DNA from 3 places in the Rhizobium sp. NFR12 genome. Region 2 is predicted to be linked to each of the others. Evidence: predicted binding sites of a transcription regulator. Region 2 holds the regulator's gene; each other region holds the start of a gene.

Region 1 (10,177 bases), 230 kb from region 2:
AGGCGATGTATTTTTTGCAAGAACGGAATAACAATAAAAATGGCTAAACAGGACGAACTGGTGTTCCTGCCGCTTGGCGGCGTGGGTGAGATCGGCATGAACCTCGCTCTCTACGGCTACGGAACGCCGGACAAGCGGCAGTGGATCATGGTCGATTGCGGCGTCACTTTTCCAGGTCCGGACCTGCCGGGCGTGGATCTTGTCCTACCCGATATCCGGTTTCTGACGGCCCAGAAGAAAAACATCAAGGCGATGATCATCACGCACGCGCATGAGGATCATTACGGCGCCATGAATGATCTGTGGCCCGGCCTGAACGTGCCGGTCTACGCTTCGCCATTCACGGCCGGCATGCTGGAAGCAAAGCGGAATTACGAAGGCACGCGCGCCGAAATCCCGATCACCATCTTCAAGGCTGGCGATCGTATCAATGTCGGCCCGTTCGAGATCGAAGCCGTCGGCGTCAACCACTCGATCCCAGAGCCGATGTCGCTGGTCATCCGCACACCGCTCGGCAACGTCGTCCATACCGGCGACTGGAAGATCGACCATGCGCCGTCGCTCGGGCCCCTGACCGACGAGAACCGTTTCCGCGCGATCGGCGACGAGGGTGTACTCGCACTGATGTGCGACAGCACCAATGCGTTGCGCGAAGGCGTTTCCCCCTCCGAAGAAGAAGTGTCGGAAGGCCTGCGCCAGGTCATTCAAAACGCCGCGGGCAGGGTGGCGATCACCACCTTCTCGTCGAATGTCGGCCGTATCCGCTCTATCGCTGAAGCTGCAGACGCCGCCGGCCGCGAAGTGCTGCTGCTCGGCTCGTCGCTCAAGCGCGTCGTTGCCGTTGCCCGCGACCTCGGCATCATGGAAGGCATCAAGCCCTTCATCTCCGAAGACGAGTTCGGCTATATCCCGCGCGACAAGGTCGTGGTCATCCTGACGGGCAGCCAGGGCGAATCGCGCGCAGCGCTTGCCAAGATCTCGCGCGACGAGATGCGCAACGTTGCCTTCGCAGCTGGCGATACGGTCGTGTTCTCCTCGCGTACCATTCCGGGCAACGAGAAGCCGATCATCGAGATCAAGAACGCGCTGATCGAACAGGGCATCAAGATCATCACCGACTCGGATGCGCTGGTGCATGTTTCCGGCCACCCGCGTCGCAATGAACTTCTGAAGATGTACGAGTGGACGAGACCGGAGATCCTCGTGCCTGTTCACGGCGAGGCAGCCCATCTTACCGCCCAGGCAGCGCTTGGCGCCACCGCCGGCATCAAAAACATACCGCGTGTTCGCAACGGCAATATCCTGCGTCTCGCACCAGGTCCGGCCCAGGTCATCGACGATGCGCCCCATGGCCGCGTCTTCAAGGACGGCAAGCTGATCGGCGACTTCGAGGAAATGGGCATCGGCGACCGCCGCAAGCTCTCCTTTGCCGGTCACGTCTCGGTCAACGTGCTGCTCGACAGCCGCTTCGACTTCCTGAGCGATCCCGACGTCGTTGCCTTCGGCATGCCGGAGGTCGACTATGAGGGCGAGGACATGGAGGACACGCTTTATGACGCGGTTCTCAATGCGATCGAAAGCATCCCGCGCGCCCGCCGCAAGGATCTCGACATGCTGCGCGAAGCCGTGCGTCGCTCCGTCCGCTCCGCGGCCAACCTGGCCTGGGGCAAGAAGCCGGTCGTGACGGTGTTCGTCTCCAAAGTCTAAGGCGCCGTCGCCAAACCAAGTCTGCCCACGGCCTCCGACACCTTCTCCTCGCTGTAAGCGTCAAGAGGGTTCGGGGCCGGGCAGATGTGTTAGCATTTCAGCATGTTGGCTGCGTCTGCGGAATCAATCTCGCAGAGCTTGGCCGGACGGGAAATATCGAACCTCGTCCTTTGCGCCCGGCATCCCCTGTTCTATAGGTAGTGCGGAGGAGACACATCATGCCACTGCTGACCGTCGTTGCGATCTATTTTATTCTCTGGTGGACGGTTCTGTTCGCCGTCCTGCCGCTTGGCTATCGCAGTCAGCAGGATGATGGGGAAGTGATGATCGGGACGGTTGAAAGTGCGCCCGTTCGATTCCGCGGAGGCAGGGTCATCTTGTTGACGACCGTGATCTCGGCGGCGCTCTACCTCACCTACCATCTCGCCTCCACCTATTTCGGCTTCGGGATCGACAGCATTCCCAACTTCATGCCGACATTTGAGTAGGGCGCTGCCGGCGGACGTGTCATCCGGCTGTCATTTTCTTCAGGCATAGCAGCGACGAAATGCAGCTTTCGTTCTGGATTTCTGCAGAAGCGGCCCGGCCTGTGAGCAGGCCAAAAAAAAACAAGGCGGTTAAGCCTTGTTTTTCAGTTTCGCGTGATACTCATTCCGTTGCCGGGGCTGCGACGAGCGCGCCAGAGATCTGATCCTCCCAAGACTTGACCGCGAACTGGCAAGAATTTGAACTCCTTGCCTCTTTTGTGAGCTGAACCTAGCCCAACGAATGTGCTTTGTCACTCGATTTTTTTGCATTTTTGACACAGTTTGGCAAAAATTTCCCGTGGACGAATTTGTCGCAGGGCTTGTCATCAAACCGTTGAGCTTCAGCCGCTGCAAGCGCAATCTGCTGTGTCGCAGCGCGCGCTACGGGTTCCATTTGCGCCCCCGAACGGCTATGTACGCCGTCAAAGTTTAAACCAAGAAACGGCCGATTCCCTTGTTATCTGGGGAACGCCTCGGAAACCGGAAACGTCCATGCGTCTGTCCCGCTATTTTATGCCCATCCTGAAGGAAAACCCCAAGGAAGCGGAAATTGTCTCGCACCGGCTGATGCTGCGTGCGGGCATGATCCGTCAGCAGAGCCAAGGCATCTATTCCTGGCTGCCGCTTGGCAAGCGCGTGCTGGACAAGGTCAACAAGATCGTCCGCGAGGAACAGAACCGGGCTGGCGCCGTCGAACTGATGATGCCGACGCTGCAGTCGGCCGAGCTGTGGCAGGAAAGCGGTCGCTACGACGCCTACGGTAAGGAAATGCTGCGCATCAAGGACCGCCAGGAGCGGCCGATGCTCTACGGACCGACCAACGAGGAAATGATCACGGATATCTTCCGGTCCTACGTCAAGTCCTACAAGAGCTTGCCGCTCAACCTCTACCATATCCAGCTGAAGTTCCGCGACGAGATCCGCCCGCGTTTCGGCACCATGCGCTCGCGCGAATTCCTGATGAAGGATGCCTATTCCTTCGATTTGAACAAGGAAGACGCCGTCCACTCTTATAACAAGATGTTTGCGGCCTATCTGCGCACCTTCGATCGTTTGGGACTGCGCGCCATTCCTATGCGTGCCGATACCGGCCCGATCGGCGGCAACCACAGCCACGAGTTCATCATCCTTGCCGAAACCGGTGAGTCGGAAGTGTTCTCGCACCGCGACTTCGTCAATTTCGACATTCCCGGCGAAGATACCGATTTCGACGATGTCGCCGGCATGCAGGCGATCTTTGACAAGTGGACATCGGTCTACGCCGCGACGTCCGAAATGCACGACGAATCGGCCTTCGATCAGATCCCGGATGCCGATCGCCTCTCTGCCCGCGGCATCGAAGTCGGCCATATCTTCTATTTCGGCACGAAATATTCCGAGCCGATGGGCGCAAAGGTGCAGGGCCCTGATGGCAAGGAACATCTTGTCCACATGGGATCCTACGGCATCGGGCCGACACGCCTTGTTCCCGCCATCATCGAAGCATCGCATGACGATAACGGAATCATCTGGCCGGCATCCGTTGCGCCGTTCGATGTCGTGGTGATCAACATGAAGCCCGGTGACGAGGCATGCGATCGTCTGTCGGAAGATCTCTATGTAAAGCTCAACAAGGCCGGCAAGGACGTGCTGCTTGACGATACCGACGAACGCGCCGGCACCAAGTTCGCGACAGCGGATCTGATCGGTGTTCCGGTACAGATAATCGTCGGTCCGCGCTCCGCCGCCAACGGCGAGGTCGAGGTCAAGGACCGCAAGTCCGCAGCCCGTGACGTCATGACGCTCGAAGCGGCGCTCAACCGCGTCGCCGGATGATCGGACACCGACGTCTCGCCGGGCCAGTCTGACGACAGGCTAGGCAGGCATATATCTGATACAGCAGCGCGGGAAGCCTCCCGCGCGCTCCATGTGTAAGGAAGCGTGAATGGCGAGCATCGCGACGAGTGGTGAACCAGAGAAGGTCGACAAGTCTCCGCGGGCTGGCGCTTTCTCGTCGTTCGAGCGAATGGTCGCCTGGCGCTACCTGCGCTCGCGCCGCAAGGAAGCCTTCATCTCGGTCATCGCGGGCTTTTCTTTCGTCGGCATCATGCTCGGCGTCGCCACCCTGATCATCGTTATGGCGGTCATGAACGGTTTCCGCACCGAACTGATTTCCCGCATTCTCGGAATCAACGGCCATATGGTGATCCAGCCGATCGACCAGCCGTTCACCGACTACGCGGAACTGACCAAGAAATTCGCTGCCGTTCCCGGCGTCAAGATGGCCCTGCCGCTTGTCGAGGGACAGACGCTGGCATCCGGCAAGGGTGGCGCCGGTTCCGGCGCTCTTGTGCGCGGCGTACGGCCGGAAGACCTTGAGAAGGTCACGGAAGTTGCTGGTAATATCAAGCAGGGCGATATCGTCGGCTTTGCGTCGGGGCAGGGCGTTCTTGTCGGCTCCAGGCTTGCCTCGCAGCTCGGCATTTCGGCCGGCGACCAGATCACGCTGATTTCGCCCGAAGGCGACGTGACACCGATGGGTGTCAATCCGCGCGTTAAATCCTATCCAGTGTCCGGCGTTTTCGAGATCGGCATGTCGGAATACGACGCGACGATCATCTACATGCCGCTTGAGGAATCGCAGCTCTATTTCAATGCCGAAGGGCTGGTGCAGTCGATCGAACTGTTCATCGATCACCCCGACAATGTCGAGGACATGCGTCCGCTGGTGGAGCAGGCTGCCGGTCGCCAGATTTTCATCACCGACTGGCGTCAGCGCAACCAGACCTTCTTCTCGGCGCTTCAGGTTGAACGCAACGTGATGTTCATGATCCTGACGCTGATCGTGCTGGTCGCGGCACTCAACATCATCTCCGGCCTGATCATGCTGGTGAAGGACAAGGGCTCCGATATCGCAATCCTGCGCACGATGGGCGCGAGTTCCGGCGCCATCATGCGGATCTTCTTCATGACGGGTGCTGCTATCGGCATCGTTGGCACGTTTGCCGGCGTCGCGCTCGGCGTTATCGTCTGCCTCAACATCGAATCGATCCGACAGTTCTTTTCTTGGGTCTCGGGCACCATCCTCTTTGATCCGGAGCTCTATTTCCTCAGCCAGCTTCCGGCCGAAATGAGTTTTGGCGAGACCTTCTCGGTCGTCATCATGGCGCTGGTCCTGTCCTTCTTCGCCACCATTTTCCCGGCATGGAGAGCCTCGAAGCTCGATCCTGTCCAGGCCCTCCGATACGAATAGGTCTCCATGGCTGTCCCGCGTAAAACCGTCCTCAATCTCTCAGGCGTCGAACGTCACTACGGCCAGGGGGAGACGAGCCTGTCGATCCTCAACGGGGCAGACTTCTCGCTCGTGAGCGGCGAGATCGTGGCGCTCGTCGCCCCGTCCGGTACCGGCAAATCGACGCTCTTGCATCTGGCAGGCCTGCTTGAACATCCGGACGCTGGCGATGTGACGATCGGCGGTCGGGCCTGCAACGGTTTGTCGGATGAAGAGCGCACCTCGATCCGTCGCTCCGACATCGGCTTCGTTTACCAGTTTCACCATCTGCTGCCGGAATTCACGGCGATCGAGAACATCATGATGCCGCAGCTGATTGGCGGCCTTTCGAAGGGGGAAGCGCGCGAACGCGCGGGCCAGCTTCTCGATTACATGCGAATCGGTCATCGCGGCGAACACCGCCCGTCGGAACTGTCTGGTGGTGAACAGCAGCGCGTGGCGATTGCCCGTGCGGTGGCCAACGCGCCCCGCCTTTTGCTGGCCGACGAACCCACCGGCAATCTCGACCCGAAGACGGCATCCTACGTGTTCGAAGCGCTGGAGGCGCTGGTGCGCCAGTCAGGGCTTGCTGCACTGATTGCCACCCACAATCATGATCTCGCTGCCCGCATGGATCGTCGCGTCACGATCGAGGGCGGCAAAGTCGTCGAGTTCTAGCGAACGCACTGATCCCCAAAGCGTGCCCCTAATCCGATAGTGTCCATCGTCACATCCTCGAAGGGGCGTGCGATGGACACTGCTGCCATGGAATGACGTCACGTCAGCGATCCGCAGCGATGGCTGGCGTTTGGCTGCCGACCGCTTGCGTTGGCCGGCAACGGCATGGGCCTATGGAGCGCTGGTTACCTCCAGCCAGCAAGCAGAATTAACCATCGGTCAGAAACTTCTATTCCCGTTTTGTTCTACTATTGACGTTGGCACGAAAAGAGAACAAAGTGCCAACATAAACGAACACGGGAGACGACGATGACTGACCTTCTTCGTGATATTGCCGCATTCGCCTCCATTGCAACTTTCGTTGCCAGCTTGTCGATGATCATGCTGGTGATGTGAGCCGGTCCGTGCTCGCCCAGCCGGCGGGCGCAAGCCGAAAGAGGTTGAGAAGACCATTCTTGACTCGACTCTGAAGCCTTCGCGCCGGACAATGACCCGATTCAAGGAATGGGTATCAGATGGCGGACGCAGCGACTTTACAATCGGAATCGGAGGATTTGGGAGCGACGCCACAGTTCGTGCATCTGCGCGTCCATTCCGCCTATTCGCTTCTGGAAGGTGCGCTGCCGCTCAAGAAAATCCTCTCCAAGGCCATCGCGGACAATCAGCCCGCGATCGCCGTCACCGATACCAACAATCTCTTCGTCGCGCTGGAATTCGCCCAAAAATCCATCGGTGATGGCATTCAGCCGATCATCGGTTGCCAGCTGTCGATTGACATGGAGGATCAGCCAGACGAGCGCCGCAACGGCCATTTGGCGAAGCTGCCGGCAATCGTTGTGCTTGCCGCCAATGCCAAGGGATACGAGCGGCTGGTGGATCTCGTCAGCCGTGCCTATCTCGATGGAGAAGGGCAGGCGGCAACGCATATCTGCCGCGCCTGGCTCGAAGATGGCGGCACCGAAGGACTGATCGCGCTGACAGGTGCTGCCGGTGGCCCTGTCGACATGGCAATGAAGGATGGCAACACCGTACTCGCAAAGGCGCGCCTCCTGTCATTGAAGCAGGCCTTTGGCGATCGTCTGTATATTGAACTGCAGCGTCACGGCACTTACGACCGCCGTCATGAGCAGCGGATGATCGATCTTGCCTACGACCAGGATGTGCCGCTGGTCGCGACCAATGAGGCCTTCTTCCCGGGCAAGTCCGATTACGACGCTCATGATGCCCTGATGGCCGTCGCGCACAATGCGATCGTATCCGACGATACCCGTTTCCGTTTGACGCCCGACCATTACCTGAAGAGCCGTGCCGAAATGGCAAAGCTGTTCGCCGATCTGCCGGAAGCGCTCGAAAACACGGTCGAGATCGCCAAGCGCTGCTCGTTCATCCTGAAGACCCGCAGCCCGATCCTACCGCGCTTCACCGGCGCCACCGATGATCCGGCAGAAGCGGAGCGCGCCGAAACGGCGGAGCTGCGCCGTCAGTCGGTCGAAGGCCTCGAGAACCGGATGGCCGAACTCGGTATCACCGCCGGCTTCACCGAGCAGGATTATCGCGAACGGCTCGATTTCGAGCTCGGCGTCATCGAGAAGATGAAGTTCCCGGGCTACTTCCTGATCGTTGCCGACTTCATCAAATGGGCAAAGCTGCAGAACATCCCGGTCGGTCCGGGCCGCGGTTCCGGTGCAGGCTCGCTGGTTGCCTATGCGCTGACGATCACCGACGTCGATCCGCTGCGCTTCTCGCTGCTGTTCGAACGCTTCCTCAATCCCGACCGCGTCTCGATGCCCGACTTCGACATCGACTTCTGCCAGGATCGCCGCGAAGAAGTGATCCGCTACGTTCAGCGCAAATATGGCCGCGAGCAGGTAGCGCAGATCATCACCTTCGGTTCGCTACAGGCCCGCGCAGCACTGCGCGACGTCGGCCGCGTTCTCGAAATGCCCTATGGCCAGGTCGATCGCATCTGCAAACTGGTGCCCAACAACCCGGCCAATCCGACCACCTTGGCAAAGGCGATCGAGGAAGAGCCGAAGTTTCAGGAAGAGGTCGACAAGGAGCCGGTCGTTGGCCGTCTTCTCGATATCGCCCAGAAGATCGAAGGTCTCTACCGCCACGCCTCGACCCACGCCGCCGGTATCGTCATCGGTGACCGCCCGCTGTCGAAGCTGGTGCCGATGTACCGCGATCCGCGCTCCGACATGCCGGTCACCCAGTTCAACATGAAATGGGTCGAGCAGGCGGGTCTGGTAAAGTTCGACTTTCTCGGCCTGAAGACGCTGACGGTTCTGAAGACCGCGGTCGAATTCTGCAAGAAGCGCGATATCGTCGTGGATCTCGCCAAGATCCCGCTCGATGACGAACTGACCTACCAGATGCTGTCGCGCGGCGAGACCGTCGGCGTGTTCCAGGTAGAAAGCGCCGGCATGCGCAAGGCGCTGATCGGCATGAAACCGGACTGTATCGAGGACATTATTGCGCTGGTGGCGCTCTATCGCCCGGGTCCGATGGAAAACATCCCGACCTACAATGCCCGCAAGCACGGCGAGGAAGAAATCGAATCGGTCCATCCGTCGATCGATTATCTGCTCAAGGAAACCCAGGGCGTCATCGTCTACCAGGAACAGGTGATGCAGATCGCCCAGGTCCTGTCGGGCTATTCGCTCGGCGAAGCCGACCTTCTGCGGCGCGCCATGGGCAAGAAGATCAAGGCCGAGATGGACCAGCAGAGCGAGCGCTTTGTCAGTGGCGCCATCAAGAACGGCGTGTCGAAGCCACAGGCGAAGAACATCTTCGAACTGCTGGCGAAGTTCGCCAACTACGGCTTCAACAAGTCGCATGCCGCCGCCTACGCCATCGTCTCCTACCAGACGGCCTATATGAAGGCGCATTACCCGGTCGAGTTCCTCGCCGCGTCGATGACCTACGATATGGCGAACACCGAAAAGCTGAACGATTTCCGCGAAGACGCGGGACGGCTCGGCATCAAGGTCATTCCGCCATCGGTCCAGACCTCGTTCCGCCGCTTCGAGACGGGCGACAACCGCATCTATTACGCGCTCGCTGCCATCAAGGGCGTCGGCGAAAACGCCGTCGATCACATCGTCGAGGTCCGAGGCGACACGCCCTTTGCTTCGATCGAGGATTTCTGCCTGCGCATCGACCCGAAGCAGATCAACCGCCGCGTCTTCGAAAGCCTCAACGCTGCCGGCGCCTTCGATTGCTTCGGCTTCGATCGGGCGCAGCTCAGCGCCGGGATGGACCGCGTCATCGGCTATGCCCAGCGCGCCCAGGAGGAGAAGGTCTCCGGCCAGTCCGATTTCTTCGGCTCGGGCGCGGCCAGTGGTCCGGAAAAACTGGTTCTTCCGACCTTCAATCCGTGGATGCCGTCGGAAATGCTGATGCGCGAGTATCAGGTGCTCGGCTTCTACCTGTCGGCCCATCCGCTCGATACCTACGGTGCGGTGCTCGACAAGATGCGCGTCCAGACCTTCGCGGACTTCTCGACGGCAGTGAGGGCCGGCGCCACGGCGGGTCGGCTTGCCGGGACCGTCACCGGTCGCCAGGAACGCAAGACGCGCACCGGCAACAAGATGGGCATCGTCATGTTTTCCGATTCCACCGGTCAGTTCGAGGCGGTGCTGTTTTCCGAAGCGTTGGCCCAATACCGCGATCTGCTGGAGCCCGGAAAATCGCTTGTCATCACCGTTCAGGCCGACGAGCGTCCGGAAGGCATTGGCCTGCGGATCCAGACGGTGCAGTCGTTGGAGGAACAGTCGGTCCGCATGCAGAAGGCGCTGCGGGTTTTCGTGCGCGACTCAGGGCCGCTGAAGACGGTCGCCCGGCATCTTAATGCCCGCGGCGATGGCCTCGTCTCGTTTATCGTCATCAAGGATGATGGCAAGCGCGAGATCGAGGTAGAACTGACGGAACGGTATCGCATCTCGCCGGAAATCGCCGCCGCGTTGAAGGCTGCGCCCGGTGTGCTGGATGTGGAACTGGTCTAACCGACCGT
Region 2 (10,177 bases):
TGGCGCTGGCAGCCGGTATCTTCTTCGTCGGCGTTCGCTCCGTCCTGTCGCTGTTTCCAGGCTTTGCGCAGGCCTATCCGATCAAGAAGTTTGCCGCGTTCGGTGCGCTTGTCATGGCGACCGCCTATTACCTGATTTCCGGGTTCGGGGTTTCCGCCGAGCGGGCCTATATCATGATGGCGGTGATGCTGGTCGCCGTGCTCGTCGATCGACCCTCCATCAGCCTTCGCAACGTCGCCCTTTCGGCAATCATCATCCTCGCCATCTCGCCGTCGGAGATTCTGGGTCCGAGTTTCCAGATGTCGTTTGCGGCAACCGCGGCACTGGTGGCAGGGTTCGCCCTCTGGACGCGATATTTCGCGAAAGGAAAGGAGGAGACAAAAGGTAGCAACCGTTGGATAACGGGTATTGCGGCGACGTTGCATTTCATTGCCGGGATCGTGGTGACGTCGCTGATCGGCAGTACGTCGACGTCGATCTATTCGATCGAGCATTTCCACCATCTGACCACCTACGGCCTCGCGGCCAATCTCGCGGCCATGCCGATCATTTCCTTCGTGGTGATGCCGGCAGGTCTCGTGGCCATGCTGCTGATGCCGTTCGGGCTGGATGCTCCCGTTCTGTTCATCATGGGCGAGGGGCTGCGGATCGTCATTCGCATTGCCGAGATCGTCGCCGCATGGGGCGGCGATATTGCCATCGGCCGGCAGAACCCGCTTTTCCTGCCTCTGGCGACGGCAGGCTTTCTGCTTCTGACGCTGCTGCGCACGCCGCTGAGGTTGACAGGCGCGCTGTTCATGGCGGTGGCTTTGCTCTTTGCGGTCCGCTCAGGCTCGGCGCCGAGGCCTGATATCGTCATATCCGAAGACGGCGCATCGGTCGGCGTGATCCAGGATGACAAGATCACCCTCAATCGAACCCGACCGCCGGGATTTATCTACGATCAATGGCGGCGAGCGCTGGTGCTTGAGACCGGAGAACAACCGCTCGCCTTGCCGGTTCTTGCCTCTTCGGAACCAGCGCGAGGTGCCAGCCTTGCGAAAAGCGATGACAGACCACCTGGACCACATTCGCGACCGGATTTGACGCGCCGGGAAATCGAATATGTCAGGGGTTTTCTTCAAGCATTGAAGCCCGGACGATTCGCCTGTCTGCCGAAAATCCTGTGCGCGGCGCAGACTGCTCAGGACATCCGGATCGTCACCGTCGAAGACAACCGATACACCGGTCTTGCCTGCGATGTCGGTCGGATCATCGTCTCGCCCGGCGCACGCTTCGATACTTGCCGCTCCGGCGCCTTGCTTCTCAGCGGGCGGACGTTGCGCCGGACTGGCGCACTGGAAATCACCATTATTCCGAACGCGACAGCGCCAGACATCAAGATTACGGCGGCGATGCGAGACAGCGCACAGACCTCAAGCCGTCCGTGGACCGTCCACCGGTTCTATGACTGGCGAACGGGACAATTCGACTTTGGCATCCCGGAGGCTGTTGCTGCGCATCTCCGGGATGACACCGTTCTTAATGATAGCGGCGAATAAGGCCGACAAGCTTGCCCTGGACCTTCACCCGGTCGGGCGGGAAGATGCGGGTCTCGTAAGCCGGGTTTGCCGCTTCCAGTGCGATCGAGGCACCCTTGCGGCGGAACCGCTTCAGGGTCGCTTCTTCCTCATCGACCAGGGCAACGATGATATCGCCTGGACTTGCGGTGCTGGTATTCTTGATGATGACGGTATCGCCATCGAGGATGCCGGCATCGATCATCGAATCGCCCTTCACTTCGAGCGCGTAATGATCGCCGGAACCCAGCATCTCGATCGGAACGGCGATGTCATGGGTGTTGTTCTGGATCGCGGAGATCGGCACGCCGGCAGCGATTCGACCCATGACCGGAATGTTTGTCGAGAACGGATTGTCCGCCATGACCGGCGCCGGCTTCTGAGCGACGACCGGTTGCGTTTTGCCGAGGCTTCCCTCGATGACACTGGGAGAAAATCCCCGTCGCGGATGAAGGTTCGCCACATAGGCGTCAGGCAGCTTGATCACTTCGAGCGCGCGTGCTCTGTTCGGCAGACGGCGAATAAAGCCACGCTCCTCGAGCGCGGTGATCAGCCTATGGATGCCGGACTTCGATGCAAGGTCGAGAGCGTCCTTCATTTCGTCAAACGACGGCGGCACGCCTGATTCTTTCATCCGCTCGTGGATGAACAGAAGTAACTCCTGTTGCTTGCGTGTCAGCATGGACGGGACCCTCAGAATTGGAAACAAATGCAGAACGGACGCTATATGTTCTATCTGTGTTCCGCAAGCCCCAAATTTCTGCTCAAGAATAGTCTCATTTCAGCGTTCGATCACGTATTCAGTTCGTGCGCAGCACTTGCCGAGTTTCCCGCGATAGCCAATGTTCTGCGGAATAAGACTTTGGGGGTGTAAGTGGGTAACAAGTCAGTCGATCATTTGGTTCTGCCCGTTGCAGATCTGGCGTCAGCGCGGGGGAGGTTGACCGCTCTCGGCTTTACTGTGGCACCTGAAGGTGTTCACCCTTTCGGCACGGCCAATGCCTGCATATTCTTCGCGGATGGCTCGTACCTCGAGCCACTGGCCATTGTTAACCGTCGGCAAGCCTCGCTTGCGGCAAAACGAGGCAACGTGTTCACCGATCGCGACATCCGCTTTCGCGGCCAGCGGAAAAGGGAAGGTCTATCGGCGGTGGTCGTCGGGACGCAGGATGCAGCGGCCGATCATATCCGTTTTGTGGACGGGCACATGTCTGCGGGCGAGATGCTTCAATTCTCCCGCCCGATGCAGTTGCCCGATGGTAGGGAGAGCGAAGTCTCATTCCGTCTGGCCTTCGCGGCAGTTCCCGAGGTCGATGACATCTTGCTGTTTTCCTGCCAGCGAATGGCCGCATTACCGGAAGATCGCGGTGGTCTTGATGAGCACGCAAACGCCGTTACAGGCCTTCGAGAGATCGTATTTTCTGCAGATGACCCGCTGGAGTTTCTGCCGCTTTTCGAAACCGTGTTCGAGACGCAACCCGAGCAAGGGAAAGACGGTCTGCGGATCGAAGCTGCCAATGCCAGCATCCGCATTCAATCCAACGACACGTTCAGCGACGAGTTCCGGTCTTCGATGAAGCCCTTGTTATCGTCGCGCCTCGCTGCGCGCGGGATCATCTTCAAGACCACCGATCTCGCCGTGACAGAGATCACCCTTGCTGCTAATGACGTCGCATTCATCCGCAGGGATGGCCGCGTGATCGTGTCGGCAGCCCCGGGGCAAGGTGTGGTTTTCGGTTTCGAGGAATAGTGAAATGACAGTCTCCGCCAATTCTGAAGTGTCCGTGGGCGAGGGGAGTTCGAAAGTCGTTTTTTCCAACACGGCAAAGCTCTCGCTGATTGCCGGTCCCTGCCAGATGGAAAGCCGTGATCACGCCTTCATGATCGCGGGTACGCTTGTCGAACTCTGCAAGAAGCTCGGCCTCGGCCTCGTCTACAAATCCTCCTTCGACAAGGCCAACCGCACGTCGATCTCCGGCAAGCGCGGCATCGGCTTGGACAACGCGATGGCAATCTTTGCCGATCTGAAGACGGAATTCGGCTTTCCCGTTCTGACCGACATTCACACTGAAGAGCAATGCGCTCTCGTGGCGGATACGATCGATATCCTGCAGATCCCCGCCTTCCTGTCGCGCCAGACGGACTTGCTCGTCGCGGCCGCAAAGACGGGTTGCGCGATCAACGTGAAGAAGGGCCAGTTCCTGGCGCCCTGGGACATGAAGAATGTTCAGGCGAAGTTCCTCGAAAGCGGCAATCCCAATGTGATGCTGTGCGAGCGCGGTGCCTCGTTCGGCTACAACACGCTTGTCTCCGACATGCGCTCGCTGCCGATCATGGCGGCTCTCGGAAGCCCCGTTATTTTTGACGCAACCCATTCCGTGCAGCAGCCCGGCGGCCAGGGCGGTTCTTCCGGCGGCCAGCGCGAATTTGTCGAAACGCTGGCGCGGGCAGCCGTCGCCGTCGGCGTTGCTGGCGTCTTTATCGAAACCCACGAAGACCCTGACAACGCACCGTCCGACGGTCCGAACATGGTCCACCTGAAGGACATGCCGCGCCTTCTGGAAAAGCTGCTGGCCTTCGACGCCATCGCAAAAGGCTGACGGCGTCGAAAAACCGCCGAATTGACTGGATTGTAATCCGCGTGTCATCGACGATCGAACAATGTCGCTGACCCGCCTGTTCGCTGAGCCTGGGCATTCAGGCTCGCACATCAACCGAGGAGAGACCCTTGACCGCCATTACCGACATCATCGCTCGCGAAATACTGGACAGCCGCGGCAATCCTACCGTCGAGGTGGATGTTTACCTGGAAGACGGCTCGATGGGCCGTGCTGCCGTTCCATCGGGAGCCTCCACGGGCGCGCATGAAGCCGTCGAACTTCGCGATGGTGGCAAGCGCTATGGTGGCAAGGGCGTCGAAAAGGCCGTCGAAGCCGTCAACACCGAGATCTTCGATGCGATCGGCGGCTTCGATGCCGAAAGCCAGATCCACATCGACAAGACACTGATCGCGCTCGACGGCACCCCGAACAAGTCGCGCCTTGGTGCCAACGCCATCCTCGGCGTCTCGCTTGCGGTCGCCAAGGCCGCAGCCGAATCGTCCGGTCTGCCGCTCTATCGCTATATCGGCGGCGCTTCTGCCCATCTCCTGCCGGTCCCAATGATGAACATCATCAACGGTGGCGCTCATGCCGACAACCCGATCGATTTCCAGGAATTCATGATCATGCCTGTCGGCGCCGAAACGCTGAAGGATGCCGTGCGCATGGGCGCGGAAATCTTCCACGTTCTCAAGAAGGAACTGGCAGCACAGGGTCACAACACCAATGTCGGCGACGAAGGCGGTTTCGCACCGGGCCTGAAGAGCGCGCCGGAAGCCCTCGACTTCATCATGAAGTCGGTCGAAAAGGCTGGCTACCGGCCGGGCGATGACGTCCACCTGGCGCTTGATTGCGCGGCCACCGAGTTCTTCAAGAACGGCAAGTACGAGCTGGAAGGCGAGGGCCGCTCGCTGGAGCCGGAAGCCATGGCCGATTACCTGGCAGAACTTGCCGGCAAGTACCCGATCATCTCGATCGAAGACGGCATGTCGGAAGACGACTGGGCCGGCTGGAAGTATCTGACCGACAAGATCGGCTCCAAGGTCCAGCTGGTCGGCGACGACCTGTTCGTGACCAACTCGGCCCGTCTGCGCGATGGTATCCGCCAGGGCACAGCCAACTCGATCCTCGTCAAGGTCAACCAGATCGGCTCGCTCACCGAAACGCTCGATGCCGTCGAGACGGCACACAAGGCAAGCTATACGGCCGTCATGTCGCACCGTTCGGGTGAGACGGAAGACTCCACGATCGCCGATCTCGCAGTTGCAACCAACTGCGGACAGATCAAGACCGGTTCGCTGTCGCGTTCGGATCGTCTGGCCAAGTACAACCAGCTCATCCGCATTGAGGAAATGCTTGGGCCGCAGGCCGCCTACGCGGGCCGCTCGATCCTCAAGGCCTGATCTTTCCGGTCGACTGAGGCAGAATATCCGAGAGCCCGCGCCACCTGCGCGGGCTTTTGCGTTTTACAATTCGTGATCGCACCGTACCAAAAACCGATAGGTCAGTATTGTTGACCTGTCGAAACTTATGTAAATCGAATCCAAGAATATTGAAATAAAAGGAAACGCCCGTGCTCGATTGGGACCATATTTTCGCGACGCGCTCCAGCCGCATGAAAGCCTCCGAAATCCGCGAATTGCTGAAGTTGCTGGAGCAGCCGGACATCATTTCGTTTGCCGGCGGCATTCCGGACCCGGCGCTATTTCCGGCGGAGGAATTTCAGAAGGCCTATGCGGATATCTTCTCGGGCGCTCAGGTGAACTCCGCGCTGCAGTATTCGGTCAGCGAAGGCTACAAGCCGCTGCGCGACTGGATCGTCGCCGATGTCGCCAAGATCGGCATCGACTGTACCGCCGACAACGTCTTCATCACGTCAGGATCCCAGCAGGCGCTCGATTATCTCGGCAAGCTGTTCCTGTCACCCAACGATACGGCACTCGTGACATGGCCGACCTATCTCGGCGCGCTGTCGGCATTCAATGCCTATGAGCCGGCCTACGATCAGCTCTCGGTCAACGGCAACCGCACACCGGAAGCCTACCGCGAAACGGCGTCGAAAGCCGGTGGCTCGGTGAAGTTTGCCTATCTGTCCGCCGACTTCTCCAATCCGACCGGCGAGACGATCGATCTCGCAGGCCGCGAAAAGCTTCTGGCACTCGCCGACGAACTCGATATCGCGGTTCTCGAAGATGCCGCCTATCAGAACCTGCGCTTCGATGGCGAACCGGTCTCGCCGATCCTCGCTCTCGACATTGCCCGCAGCGGCGGTATCGAGAAGACGCGCACGATCTACAGCGGCAGCTTTTCAAAGACGCTCGCACCCGGTCTGCGTGTCGGCTTCGTCATCGGAGCGATGCCGGTCATCCGCAAACTGGTGTTGTTGAAACAGGCGGCCGACCTGCATTCGTCGACGATCAACCAGATCGCCGTCGAGCATGTCGCTTCGCGCGGTTTCGACGAACAGGTTGCCAAGATCAAGCGGGTCTATAGCGGTCGCCGCGATGCCATGCTGGCGGCACTTGCGAAATACATGCCGAAGGGAACGATCTGGACAAAGCCCGAAGGCGGCATGTTCGTGTGGCTGACGCTGCCGGAGGGAATGGACGGTGCCGAGCTTCTGGCGAAGTCGCTGGCAACCGAAAAGGTCGCCTTCGTGCCCGGCAAGGCGTTCTACGCCGACGGCAGCAACGCCAACACGCTGCGCATCAGCTTCTCCTGCGCCAACGACGAGATGATCGACGAGGGCATCAAGCGGCTCGGAAGACTGATCGGCAATGCCGAGACCCGCGAGCACGAAGCGCTCCCGATCATCTGAATATCGTTTACTAGGAAAGGGCGAACCAGCGATGGCTCGCCTTTCTCACATACTGTTGGCGACCTGTTCACCTGCCGGTGACGGTCGGCTTCGGGTGCCGCCTATCGTGTCGACGCGTCCTCCTCCGAGGCGCACAGCGCGCCCGATTGCAAACGTCGCCAATCAATCACCAGCCGGTGACGTTGATCAGGGGTTGCGCCACGGGACGCCGTCGGGCAGTTTTGCGCCCGGTATATGAGGAGGAGTTTGCATTGGCGCGTCCCTACAGCATCTATGACGTTTTCACCGACGCTAAGCTTTCCGGCAACCCGCTTGCGGTCATCTTCGATGCAGACGGTCTCGACGATGGCGCGATGCAGGCCATTGCCAAGGAGATGAACCTCTCGGAGACGGTGTTCGTCCAGACGTCGACGAACACTACCCATTCGGCAAAGCTGCGAATCTTCACACCGGGCCGGGAGCTTCCGTTCGCGGGGCATCCGACGGTCGGGACGGCCATTGCCCTTGCCGAGCGCACCCATGGCCTCGACAGTGATCTTGATCTGGTCTGCGTTCTCGAGGAAGCGGTCGGTCCGGTTCGGTGCGCGGTGCGTCTGCGCCAGGGGGAGGTGGGCTTTGCCGAATTCGATCTGCCGAGGAAGTCGCAGCGGATCGACCTCGCCCTGAACCGTCAGGGCATCGCTGACGCGCTCGGCGTCGAGTTGAAGGATATCGGGTTCGAAAACCACGTCGCGTCGATCTGGAGCGCCGGTGTGCCTTTCCTGATGATCCCGCTGCACAATCTCGCAACTGTCCAGGACATGGAATTCGATGCGCCGCTCTGGGAGAAGGTCGCGCCCTTCGTCGAGGGTGCGCTCGCTTCGGCCTATGTCTATTGCCGCGGCGGCGTCCATCATCAGGCGAAATTTCACGCTCGGATGTTTTCGCCCGATATGGGCATAGCGGAAGACCCAGCAACGGGTGGGGCGGTGGCTGCATTGTCCGGCGCGATCCATCATTTCGATGGCCTCCCGGATGGACATCACCCTCTTCTCATCGAGCAAGGCGTCGAGATGGGGCGGCCGTCCTTTATCCATCTCCATATCGATGTGCAGGACGGGGCCATTGCAAAAGCCCGGATCGGGGGACAAGCGATCCGACTTGCCGAAGGTATTATCGAAATCTAGACGTTGTTTCACAACCTATTGATTTTGCTATTATAAGACAGGATATCGTCACAATCACGGTTCGCTGGTGCAAAAAAGAGGCTGCTGATCCAACAAATTTCGCGGGAGGTGCTGGACAAGCCCAAACTTCCTCTTTATACGGCCCTCACACCGGCGGAAACGACGCTTCGCCAAACCGGTTACGGGTGATTAGCTCAGTTGGTAGAGCAGCTGACTCTTAATCAGCGGGTCGTAGGTTCGAGCCCTACATCACCCACCAAATCAATCCTTTACATCGAAATGTTCAAATGCCGGTTTCACCGGCAAATGGCGTTTCCGTTGCCGTCGAGGACGCAGTTTCGCTATGTCGCGCCGACGCTTCCGGGGCGTCGTGACGGCCGTTCTTCGATGACGCCGGGTCTGCGCCCGCCGATATGGCCCGAGACGCCACCGCCTTCTGGCCTTCCTTCAAAATTCTCGTTTCCATAGGTGCCGTAATATCCGCCCGTCCCATCCGGCTGAATTTCGGTATTGCGAAACTGCTGTGCTTCAGCCGGCAAGGCGGCGAGCGTGACCGCAAAGGCAGCGATCAGGGTTCTCATCGGAATCTCCTCCCGTATGATAGTCTATCACAATCTGAATAGCGCAACTCTGGGGCTTCCTGCCGAGCAAATGTCGGCTTTTTTGTACCACCCTGCATTTGTCTCGGGCGAGGTTGCAATTCGTTCGGAACCCTCTGCGCGCGCATGCATTTTGTCCGCATGTTGAAAATCTGCGGAGCATCCTCGTCGTGAAAGCGATCCTTCTACTTCTGAGCGGGCTTGTCTTGGCCGTCACGGTTTTCTTGAGTGGCGTTGCGGCCACGGCCTATCTCATTGCCGAGCCGGCGCCTCATCGCTTTTCCAACGTTGACCATCCTGATCTTTGGACCTCGACACCCGTGGTCGTGAGCAGCGGCGATCAGCGTTACGAGCGGATTGCTGCTGTGACCGCAAAGATCGATTTGCCAGCGTCGGATGCGCAGGGGCAGCCCGTAGCTGCCCAGGACCAGGCGACGGATGCGGTGGACGGCGTCCAGACGGCTTCATTGGATGAGACAGACCAGGCGTCGGTAGACCCTGCGTCCGATGCATCGGTTAACCAGGCGCATGCCGACTGGTGCTTCGCGCGCTACCGTTCCTACAGGCTCGAGGACAACACCTACCAGCCTTACAGGGGTGGCCAGCGTCGGGCTTGCCAGTCACCGGTCGCAATGTCGCATGGTCAGGACAACATTGTTTCTGGCAACGAGGACACCGGCATCGAAGGCCAGGGGCTGGTTCAGCAGGTCAGCGCCACGAGCACGATGATCGGGCGTGGTCAAGACGGCCGTCTTGTGCGTGAAACTGACCGCTCGTCTTCGCCGCAAAACGCCTCATACGACGCAACATCCATGGGGAACCCGGCGCACGAGGAGTGGTGCCTGTCGCGGTACCGTTCATACCGCGCCAACGACAACAGCTACACATCCTACGGCGGCATGCGCCGCACGTGTCAGTCCCCCTACGGCTGAGACCTAGTTCAGCCCGTTTTCAGCAATGTGACCGTCGGCTGTTCGTCTTCCTTCAAGCCTTGAACCAGTTTGGCGAGCCAATCCACGAAGACCCGGACCTTGTTGGAGAGGTGCCGGGTTTGCGGGTAGACGATGTAGAGCGGCAGCGGTTCGCACTCCCATTCGGCGAAGATCTCGATGAGTTCGCCCCTCTGCACATGCTCCTGGACCATGAACCGCGCCGCCTGCGCGATCCCGAGCCCCGCGACCGCCGCGTTGACGTAGGAGCGCGCATCATTCACCGAGACGACGTAACGCGGCATGATCTCCAGCGTCTCATCCTCTTTGCAAAAGTCGAAGGTCATGATCCGGCCGGCCGTCGCGTTGAGGTAACCGACAGAGAAATGGTCGGTCTCCAGATCTCGCGGATGGGTCGGCATACCGAATCGCTCAAGATAGTTCGGGGATAGGTAATTGCGCATGCGAAGCTCGCCGACTTTGCGCGCAATCAGCGACTGGTCCTT
Region 3 (10,177 bases), on a different contig from region 2:
TCCTCGACCTTCTGCGTCTCGAGCCGTGGCAATGCCGCGGCTTCTTCTTTTCGGTCACCGGCCAACTGCCTTGTCGATCCGAACAGATCGATCCCAAATATCGAAAAGCCGCCACCAATCATCACGCTCTCCATTCCTTCCCGATCTTTGATGTGTAATGTCGCGTCAGAGGGAGTCGTGAACAATATTGCCTGCGAGAACACTGGACTAAATTTAGCCGCGCCAAGGGATAAACGTGCTCCGTTTCCGATGCCTAGGAAAAAGCCCGTTTTTGCAAGCGCAGCGCCTATCGATTTTTGATTCAACGACGTACCGTGCGAGTTTAAAAGAGCGGCCGCGTCTAACCGAAGTGACTGACAGTGACAGCATCGACGACGTCTGAACGGCCTAAACCAACACGATCTTCAATCGCCATTATCGGCGGCGGCGTGACCGGAGCAGCGGTCGCTTTCCATCTCGCGACGGGCCACAAGGCGGACGCCGTCGACATCACCATTTTCGAGCCGCGTGCGGAAATCGGCAGGGGCCTGGCCTACGATACGCGGGACCCGGTGCACCGGATCAACGTCCCGGCAACGCGAATGAGCATACTTCCTGGCGATCCCGAGCATTTTTCGAGATGGATGGAAACGACCGGCTCCGTTGCGGACGATGAGGCGGCATTTCGCGCCGATGGCAACGTGTTTCCGCGCCGGGGCATCTTCGGAAACTATGTCCTGTCCAACCTTCAACCTCTTTTGGCATCAGGAGCCGTCCGCCATATCTGCGCCGCGGTGACCGGCGTCGAAAAGCGGCAAGACCAATGGCATGTCACCGATACCACCGGGCAGACGCTGGTTGCCGATATCCTGGTGATCGCTGCCACCCACCCTGCTCCCGTTGCCCCACGCTCCTTGAGACGACTGGCCGAGCATCCACGCTATGTCGCGGACCCGACAGCGCCGAACGCATTGACGCCGATCCGGGCCGACGATCGGGTCCTCGTCGTCGGCAACGGGCTGACCTCCGCAGATGTTATCGCTTCGTTGAAGCGTTGCGGGCATAGCGGCAGCATTACCGCCCTCTCGCGCCGTGGCCTGCGCTCGCGCGGACACGCCACCTTTGCGCAGGAACCGTTCGGTGACTTTCTCGACCATCCCGCCACAAGCGCATCCGAGATCCTGCACCGCGTGCGGGCCGCGATCAGGGAAGCGCAGGCAGAGGGTCAGACCTGGCATGCGGTTCTCGACCAGTTGCGCTCGCAAGGCGGCGGCATCTGGAAGCATCTGCCGCTCGAGGCACGCCGCCGGATCGTGCGACACCTGCGTCCCTATTGGGACGTCCACCGCTTCCGGATTGCGCCGCAGGTGGAAGACGTGCTCGACGCGGAGGCGGCAGCCGGCAGGCTCGATATCCTCGCCGCAGGCATCGTCGACGTCAGCACCGACGGAGACATGATCGATGTCACCATCAAGCGGCGCGGGAAGAATGGTGTCGAAGTCCGCCAGTTCGATGCCGTCGCGGTCACGACCGGCCCGGCCCACGGCAACGTGCTGCAGAGCCAGCAATGGCTGCGGCAACTCGGCGATCACGGCTTTCTGCACCTCGATCCGACGGGGCTTGGTCTTTCCTGCAACGAGCAGTCCAACGCGATAGACGCGGATGGCAAGTCCGAACCAAGGCTTTTCATCGCCGGACCGCTGGCACGCGGACATTTTGGCGAGCTGATGGGCTTTCCGCAGGTTGCCGAACATGCGCTGCTCGTCGCCGATTCGATTGCAGCAAACCTCTGAGCTCACCGCCATACGGAGCCGGCTGAGAGCCGGCCCCTCGGTTCACTAAATCAGCGGCCGGTCACGCGTATCGCGCCTGCTTCGCCAAAACTCTTCTGCACCGCCGCCATCTTGCTCTCGGTGATATCGGCGGAAACCTCGATCTCGCCCTCCAGCGGGCCATCGGTGCGCTCTCCGCCATCATGCGACGCATCGCCACCCGACGGAGCGGATCCGACCGTGTTGTCGGCACCGACGGACTGGATGAAGATATCCGGACGCGAGATACCGTGCTGCTGAACCAGATGTTCGACCGCAAGGTCTGCCGCCGCACGGGTGTCGAAAGTCGCTCGAATGGTTGTCGTGCTGTCGTCAGCCATGAAACTGTCTCCTGTTGCTAGATCACCAGAAGCAAACGCCTTCAAAGCCCGCTTGTTTCCCTCATGCACAGGAAGCTGGTCAGAGAGCTTGGATATTTGTCGGAAGACTGCTATGTTCTCTTTTTGTTTCCATACGATCCAGCAAACCGCACGCCCGCATGAATGTCACGGTCCCCATATCCACCCGCAAGATCATCCATGTCGACATGGATGCGTTCTACGCCTCCGTCGAGCAGCGCGACAATCCTGACCTGCGCGGCAAGCCGCTGGCGGTCGGCGGATCTGCGGCGCGCGGTGTGGTGGCGGCCGCAAGCTACGAGGCGCGCGCCTTCGGCGTTCACTCCGCCATGCCCTCCGTCACGGCCAAGCGCAAATGTCCGGACCTGATCTTCGTGCCGCCGCGATTCGAGGTCTACAAATCGGTATCCCAGCAGATCCGGGAGATCTTTGCGGAATATACGCCGCTGATCGAACCGCTGTCGCTTGATGAGGCCTATCTCGACGTCACCGAGAACCTGAAGGGCATGGAGATCGCCACCGAGATTGCGCTGGAGATCCGGGCCAAGATCAAGCAGGTGACGGGCCTCAACGCATCGGCCGGCATTTCCTACAACAAGTTCCTCGCCAAGATGGCAAGCGATCTCAACAAGCCGAATGGTCAGGCCGTGATCACGCCAAAGAACGGTCCGGGCTTCGCGGAATCGCTGCCGGTCAAGAAATTCCACGGCGTCGGGCCGGCGACTGCCGAGCGGATGAAAAAATACGGCATCGAGACCGGCGCTGACCTCAAGTCGAAGTCGCTGCAGTTTCTCGCCGAGAGCTTTGGCAAATCCGGACCCTATTTCTACGGCATCGCCCGCGGCATCGACGAGCGCCAGGTCCGTCCCGACCGGATCCGCAAATCCGTCGGCGCCGAGGATACGTTTGTCGAGGATATCGACGCCCTCGACCTTGCGACCGCCGAACTGAGGCCACTTGCCGAAAAGGTCTGGCGCCACTGCGAAGCGCATCGCATTTCGGGCAAGACCGTCACCGTGAAGATCAAATATTCCGACTTCACCCAGGCGACACGCAGCCGCACGGCGTCCCTCCCCTATGCAAGCGTCGCGGAAGTGCTGGCGGCGGCATCGGGGCTCCTGGCTACCGTCTACCCTTTCCGGCGTTCGGTAAGGCTGCTGGGCGTATCCCTCTCTTCGCTGGTCGGCGCCGGGCCGGATGACGTGGAACAACCGCAGCTCGGTCTCGATTTATAATCGACAAGCACACAAAGAGCGCGGCCAATAAGCGTCGACAAGGACTTCGACATGAGCAATCCCACCATCCGCGTCATCGACCTCGAGACCGGCGGCAACGGACCGAACGACGTCTGCGAGATCGGCTGGCAGGATGTCACCCAAGGGGCAGACGGAAGATGGCAGGTCGACGAGGACCGCGGTGCACTTCTGGTCAATCCCGGCCGTCCGATGTCGCCCGACACGATCGCGATCCATCACATCCTTGACAGCCATGTCGCCGACGCGCCGTTCTGGAAAGATATCGCACCGACTGTCCTGCGTCCCCCGCACCGGATCGAAGCGCTTGCCGCCCATCGCGCAGCCTTCGAACAGCGATACTGTACACCGCGGCTGACGGGTGGCCTGCCCTGGATCTGCACCTGGAAATGCAGCCTGCGGGTCTGGCCCGAACTGCCGCGGTTCTCCAACCAGATGCTGCGCTACCTGCGTATGCCAGAAGGTCTGGTCCACGAGATCGGCCTGCCGGCGCATCGTGCCATGCCTGACGCCTATGTCACGGCGCACCACCTCCGCGACCTCCTCAACGAGGCATCGCTCGAAGACCTCCTGGCCTGGAGCAGCGAGCCGGGTCTGCTGCCGCGCGTGCCATCAGGCGCGGATCGCGGCAAGCCCTGGGACCGGATCAGCGAAGATGCGCTTCGGGACCTCGCGGAAGACCGGGATATCGATATCCGCTTCACCGCCCGCGCCGAATTGACGCGCCGCGGTGAACAACCACAGCCGCCCGTCGTTGACCCTCCGCAGGGAACGCTCCTGTAATCGGTATGGCGAAAACCGGGGTTGGACGATGAGCGAGACGTATCCGGATACACCCGACGGCAAATACTTCGTCGTCCGCGGCAGGCTCTGGCGTCGAAGCAACCCGGCACTGGACGCCGAGACGCGTCAGGAGCTGGTCTCGGACCTGATGTCGGCACGCCGGGCCGTCCGCGATGCGAAAGGCAAACCCGACGCGATGGCCGAAGCGCGCCGGCGGGTCGACGATGCCAAGGTTCAGCTTGGCGAACGCGGCCCTGTCTGGTGGGATGACGGCGAGCCGGATCTCAACCGGCATATGGCCAAGAACACGCCCTATGCCGACTGGTTCGCGCAACTGAAGGATTGATATTGAGGGCCCGCATCCCAGATCTCGGCTTCGAAGACCCGTTCGCAACCTGGCCCGAAGGTTCATCGCCGTGAAGACGCTTCAACCGCTGATCCTGACAGCCCGTATCGCGCAAGCGGACAAAGCACCTTTCGATCTGTTGCGGAAAACCCATTTCCCGCCCGACCGGAATTTTCTCGATGCGCATCTGACGATGTTTCATCGGTTGCCGGGCGAATATACCGACGGGATCGTCGAGCATCTCAGACAGGTCACTGAGGCAGGGTCATCGATCAAAGCCGAGGTCAGCGGCGTCCGCCATCTCGGTGCGGGCGTCGCCTTCACGATCGACAGTGCCGCGCTGCAGGATGTGCGAGCCCGGTTGAAGGAGGCCTTCCTTCCATGGCTCGGCCCGCAGGACATGCAGAAATGGCAACCGCATATCACGATCCAGAACAAGGTATCGAAGGACCGGGCCGACCGGCTGTATCAGGAGCTTCGTGCGGAGTTTCAGCCATACACAATCGAGATTACAGGTGTTGATCTGTGGAAATACCTCGATGGACCCTGGCAGCATGAAACCTCCGCGATATTTGCGGAAGATCGAGACGCCGTTGTTTCCGGTCGCGATCAAAGAGAGCGTGCCCGCGTCCAAAGCCATATCAAGGAATGAAACTGATGCCCGGAGCGTTCAAATCTATCTTCGTCCTCGCCTTCGATCTCGATGAGAGAGGGCAGACCGTTCCGGCGTTTGCGGTAAGGGAAGCACAAGACGAGACGACTGCGATCGATGAGGCCCGCAAACTCGGCGATCGACATGCCGGCGTGGTAGTCTGGAAGCGCGAGGCATCGCCAGCTATCGGCGAGGAAGGCGAACCGGCGATTATCTTTGAAACCGGAACGATCGGCGATTTCAACTGAGACGCCAGCCCGTCTTCGCGGGCCGCAGAAGAATGGCGGACGGTTGCCCGTCCGCCATGAAGGTTACATCTGAACCTTGGCATTGTCGCCCATGTCGGGCTTCGAACTGGAAACGGCGGCTGCCGCCATCTTGATGTAGCTGATGACTGTGCCAGGGCTATCCCAGTATTCCGCTGCTGACGGCGTGATCTTCAGGACGCGAATCGAAGGATCCTCGGGGCTGTCCCACCAGGCCTTTGCCGGTGTCGCCCAGAGGTCGCGGATCTTCTCGCGATCGTTCTGTACTTCTGCCGTCGCCGAAATGGACACGTATTTCTGGCCCTTGGAATCGGCAAACGCCAGGCAAACGTTCGGGTAGCGCGCGATTTCCTCGTCCTTGTGGCTTGCCACATCCGTTAGAAAGTAGAACGCATTCTCAAGGCGTTCCGCATAGGCGGCCATCGGCCGTGCCCGCAGATCCGTACCCGACTGGGTCGTGAGCATGCAAAATCCGATCTTCTCCGCAAGGTCCCAGACCTTCTCGTGTTCGTCTTCGATGTGAGCCATGCGATTTCTCCTTTTGATGACGCGGGTCAACTGGCGAGCTTGGCTTCTGTTCCAGACCCGCCGATATCTTGCACCGGAAACGTGCAGCGGCAGGAACAGGATGACCGGGGCGCCGTTAATCTAACTCAAGGTCCGATCTTACGAGCGCTTGCGACAGCGCTTGAGCGGGGTCGAGGCGACTTGGCACACGATTGACGCAACGGGAAGGAACCGGTTCATGACCGATCAGGAAACCTCGACCAAGAAACTCGCGATGAAGTATCTCGAACTCGGCGGCACACGCCGCGCGAAGCTCGATGACAACATCGCCGACGTCCGCAAGTGGGATGACGAACCGGCCGAGGCAGACGAGTTCTGGAAGACGCAGATCGAACCGCTCGAAGCCGCGCGCCTGCGCGAAGTCGAGACGCATCTTCCGACCATCAACTCCGACTAACGACGCCTACCCAATACCGTGGAGTTCGGGCATAGTGCGATGAAGAAGCGACCTACACGCGCGTATCTCGGATATGTCAGACATGGCCGGCACTGAAACCAGTCTTCTCGCATCGCTGCCGAACGGGTTCCGGGCGGCAGTGATCGGGGCAAGCGGCGGTATCGGTTCCGCGATCTGCGAGTGTCTGCAAAACGAGCCGCATCTAGGCGAACTGATCGCCTTTTCCCGCAGCCGCGACGGTCTGGACTTCGCCGACGAGACGAGCGTGGCGGACGCTGCAGGCTCGATCTCGGCAAAGCCGATCCACCTCCTCATTTGCGCCACCGGCATCCTGACGACCGATGGCCGCGGCCCGGAAAAGTCTCTGCGGCAGCTCGATCCCGAAACGATGATGGCCCAGTTCCGCACCAACGCCGTGGGACCGGCGCTTGTGGCAAAACACTTTCTCCCACTGTTTGATCGCGAAACCCGCTCGATCGCCGCATTCCTGTCGGCCCGTGTCGGATCGATCGGCGACAACAGGCTCGGCGGCTGGGTGTCCTACAGATCCGCCAAGGCGGCGCTCAACCAGATTGTCCGCACCGTTTCAATCGAATATGGCCGCACCCATCCGGCAGCGGTCATCACCGCCATTCATCCGGGGACGGTTCGCACGGGTCTATCAGACCCCTATTCACGCGGTCACAACACGGTCAGCCCGGAACAGGCGGCAGCGTCGATCCTCTCAACGCTGAACAGCCTCGCCCCGGAGAATTCCGGCTCTTTCGTCGCCTATGATGGAAGCAGTATTCCCTGGTAAGATAGAGCGGTTAGGGTTTAGCTGATGCCGCGCGGTCGGCAACGCGCTGCCGGATCTTCGCGGCCATTGCCGGATCGACCGGGTTGTAGACCATCATGCCGAGATCCGGCCGACCGTCGACGGAGAATGCGGAATATTCCAGCTCGACCGTGCCGAGATCCGGATGTTCGATCCGCTTCAGGCCATCGCTTTGAAGCCTTACGTCGTTTTCACCCCAGAATGCCGCAAATTCCGGACTGGACTTCGAGAGCTCGTCGACGAGATCCGAAACCTCCGACATCGCACCGGCCCGTGCGGCATCGGCGCGAAAGGCGCCGACGACAAACCGGGCGAGCCCTTCCCAGTCATGTTGCTTGGCGCGGAGCGACGGGCTCGAGAAAATCTGTCGCAGGAGGTTTCGCTGGCCTTCGGGCAGTTTCCCGTAGTCGGTCAGAACCACGGCCGCCGCCGCATTCCACGCCACCACGTCCCATGTCGCGGTCTTGACGAAAGCGGGGCTCGCATCGAGCGTATCCAGCAAACGCTGGAGCCTGGGCGTAATTCCCTCCGTGGACTTGTAGCGAACCTCCGGCGGCCGTCCGAGACCGAGCATGAAAAGGTGTTCGCGTTCCGGCTCCGTCAGCATCAACCCGGAAGCGATCCGGTTCAGGACGTCAGCCGAGGGCGCGCCGCCGCGGCCCTGCTCGAGCCACGTGTACCAAGTCGGGCTGATATTGGCGCGTTGAGCAACCTCCTCCCGGCGAAGCCCCGGCGTCCGCCGTCTTCCCGAAAACCCGAAGGCACCAGGGTCGAGCCTCGTGCGGCGGTCTTTCAGAAACGCTGCCAATGAATTCGGCGTGATGTCCGGCATCGATACCCTGTTAGCAATTATACCCTGATACGGTCACTACTTTAACGGAATAACAAGAGCGCAGATAGTCCCGGTGTCAAAGCAACTGGAGAATGACAATGCGTGTATTTCTCACCGGTGCCACGGGCTTCATCGGCTCGGCGCTGGTTCCTGAACTTCTCGACGCGGGCCACGAAGTCATCGGCATGACCCGCTCGCAGGCAGGCGCCGAAAAGCTGATCGCATCAGGGGTCGAGCCACATCTGGCGACGCTCGAAGACCTCGAAAGCATAGAACGCGGCGCCCGGAATGCAGACGCTGTCATCCATACGGCGTTCGACCACAACTTCGAACGGTTCACCGAGAATTGCGAACAGGACCGGCGGGTCATCGAAGCGCTGGGATCAGCCCTTGCCGGTTCCGAACGCCCGCTGCTGATCACCTCGAGCATCGCGATGGGCGCGCGCGGCAAAGGCGAGCTCGCTGTCGAAGACGTCTTCGATACGGATCACCCAAACCCGCGCATTGCTTCTGAGCGCGCTGGAAACCGGCTTCTGGACGGAGGGATCAACGTCTCCGTGCTCCGTCTGCCGCAGGTCCACAACACGTTCAAGCAGGGCCTCATCTCGCCGCTCCTCGACATTGCCAGAGCAAAAGGCGTTTCAGCTTACGTGGGGGACGGAACGAACCGCTGGTCGGCCGGTCACCTTAACGATGTTGCGCGCCTCTACCGCCTTGCTATCGAGAAAGCGGCACCCGGTGCGCGCTATCACGCGGTCGGCCAAGAGGGCGTGGAGATGCGCCTTATCGCCGAAGCGTTGGGTCGCGGCTTGGATGTCCCTGTTGTTTCCATCTCAGCCGACGAGGCTTCGGAGCATTTTGGCGCGATGGCACGGTTCGTCGGTCTGGACATGAGGGCATCGAGCGCAAAGACACAAGCAAAGCTCGACTGGCACCCGACCGGCCCAACGCTGATCTCCGACCTCGATGCGATGGTCTATTGATGGGCTAGCGAGCAAAGTGCGCCAGCGCCTCACTGGATGAGGAGGACTGCAAGCGACAGGGCGAGCGCCGGAAGCATGACGACGGCGCCCAGCTTGAGAAAGCTCAGGGCGCCGATGTGCAACCCTTCGCGCTTCAGCGCCGTCAGCCACAGAATGGTCGCGAGCGACCCCGTGACCGAGAGGTTGGGGCCGAGATCGACGCCGATCAGCACCGCGCCGGCAATCTTGTCGGACACCTGCGCCAGCTCCACGGCGCTTCCGGCAACAAGGCCGGCCGGCAGATTGTTGACGAGATTGGAGCCGAGCGCCACAACCGTGCCGGCGAACGCTGCCGTCTGGGCGGGATAAAGCGAGGCATTCTGGGTCAGCTGATGCGCCAATGCATCGATCAGGCCCGTCCGGTTCAGGGCTTCGACCACGACGAACAGGCCGGCGACGAGCGGCAGCACGCTCCAGGACACGCCCTTCAGCGTTTCGACAGGGCTCTGCCGCGTGATCGCGAGAACAGCCGCCGTCGCGATGCAGCCAGCCACAAAGGTGGGCAACCCGAGATCGAAATGCAGCGCCGACGCGCCGAGCAGCAGGACCGCCGTCGCGCACAAGGCAATCCCTGTCAGCCTTGCGCTATGGGACAGCGGCACGCTTTCAACCACGGGGGACACGCTGTCGGCCGCGATGGTCGAGCGCTGCGTCCAATAAAGTGCGATAAACGTAACGACGATTGAGACGATCGAGGGAAGACCGAACGTGGCGAGCCAGCGCGACAGAGGCGGCATCGTTCCGCCGCCGAAGATCACCAGATTGGCCGGGTTGGAGATGGGCAGCACGAAGCTTGCGGCATTGGCGATGAAGGCGCAGATGAGAAGATAGGGTATCGGATCCTTCACCTTTGCCGTGCGGCACGCCGCATAAACGGCAGGCGTCAGCACGACCGCGGTCGCATCATTCGACAGGAACGCGGTGACGACGATGCCGACCCCATAGATCAGGACGAACAATCGCTTCGGCGAGCCTTTCGCATAGGCGGTCGCAATCGATGCCAGCCAGTCGAACAGCCCTTCCCGTCTCGCGAGTTCCGATAAGAGCATCATGCCGATCAGGAACAAGTAGACGTCGAGCCCCTTGGCAACAC

The links. Region 2 encodes LexA, which represses DNA repair genes until DNA is damaged. Its sites were predicted from a motif close to TGTTCNNNNTGTGTTCNG; they were not measured.
Region 1: dnaE (DNA polymerase III subunit alpha) is a predicted target of LexA. The motif match lies at 6,393-6,410, and genes of this name have one in related genera.
Region 3: dinB (DNA polymerase IV) is a predicted target of LexA. The motif match lies at 2,245-2,262, and genes of this name have one in related genera.

The regions. Positions count from the first base shown of each region.
Region 1 is NZ_FNWM01000002.1:843,519-853,695, forward strand. It holds gene BLW69_RS11355 (biotin--[acetyl-CoA-carboxylase] ligase) at 1-31, shown strand, start outside; gene BLW69_RS11360 (ribonuclease J) at 40-1,707, shown strand; gene BLW69_RS11365 (DUF1467 family protein) at 1,926-2,195, shown strand; gene proS (proline--tRNA ligase) at 2,727-4,049, shown strand; gene BLW69_RS11375 (lipoprotein-releasing ABC transporter permease subunit) at 4,159-5,466, shown strand; gene BLW69_RS11380 (ABC transporter ATP-binding protein) at 5,473-6,162, shown strand; gene dnaE (DNA polymerase III subunit alpha) at 6,678-10,169, shown strand.
Region 2 is NZ_FNWM01000002.1:1,069,535-1,079,711, forward strand. It holds gene BLW69_RS12535 (ComEC/Rec2 family competence protein) at 1-1,541, shown strand, start outside; gene lexA (transcriptional repressor LexA) at 1,522-2,241, opposite strand; gene BLW69_RS12545 (VOC family protein) at 2,434-3,309, shown strand; gene kdsA (3-deoxy-8-phosphooctulonate synthase) at 3,314-4,159, shown strand; gene eno (phosphopyruvate hydratase) at 4,288-5,562, shown strand; gene BLW69_RS12560 (aminotransferase-like domain-containing protein) at 5,733-6,977, shown strand; gene BLW69_RS12565 (PhzF family phenazine biosynthesis protein) at 7,229-8,143, shown strand; tRNA gene BLW69_RS12570 (tRNA-Lys) at 8,327-8,402, shown strand; gene BLW69_RS12575 (hypothetical protein) at 8,485-8,724, opposite strand; gene BLW69_RS22790 (BA14K family protein) at 8,913-9,674, shown strand; gene BLW69_RS12585 (LysR family transcriptional regulator) at 9,683-10,177, opposite strand, start outside.
Region 3 is NZ_FNWM01000001.1:787,056-797,232, reverse strand. It holds gene BLW69_RS22500 (hypothetical protein) at 1-305, opposite strand, end outside; gene BLW69_RS03800 (FAD/NAD(P)-binding protein) at 360-1,772, shown strand; gene BLW69_RS03795 (hypothetical protein) at 1,823-2,131, opposite strand; gene dinB (DNA polymerase IV) at 2,290-3,384, shown strand; gene BLW69_RS03785 (DNA polymerase III subunit epsilon) at 3,436-4,185, shown strand; gene BLW69_RS03780 (hypothetical protein) at 4,214-4,531, shown strand; gene BLW69_RS03775 (2'-5' RNA ligase family protein) at 4,602-5,183, shown strand; gene BLW69_RS03770 (hypothetical protein) at 5,189-5,431, shown strand; gene BLW69_RS03765 (pyridoxamine 5'-phosphate oxidase family protein) at 5,495-5,977, opposite strand; gene BLW69_RS03760 (hypothetical protein) at 6,195-6,413, shown strand; gene BLW69_RS03755 (SDR family oxidoreductase) at 6,496-7,212, shown strand; gene BLW69_RS03750 (helix-turn-helix transcriptional regulator) at 7,223-8,062, opposite strand; gene BLW69_RS03745 (SDR family oxidoreductase) at 8,161-9,045, shown strand; gene BLW69_RS03740 (arsenic transporter) at 9,075-10,177, opposite strand, start outside.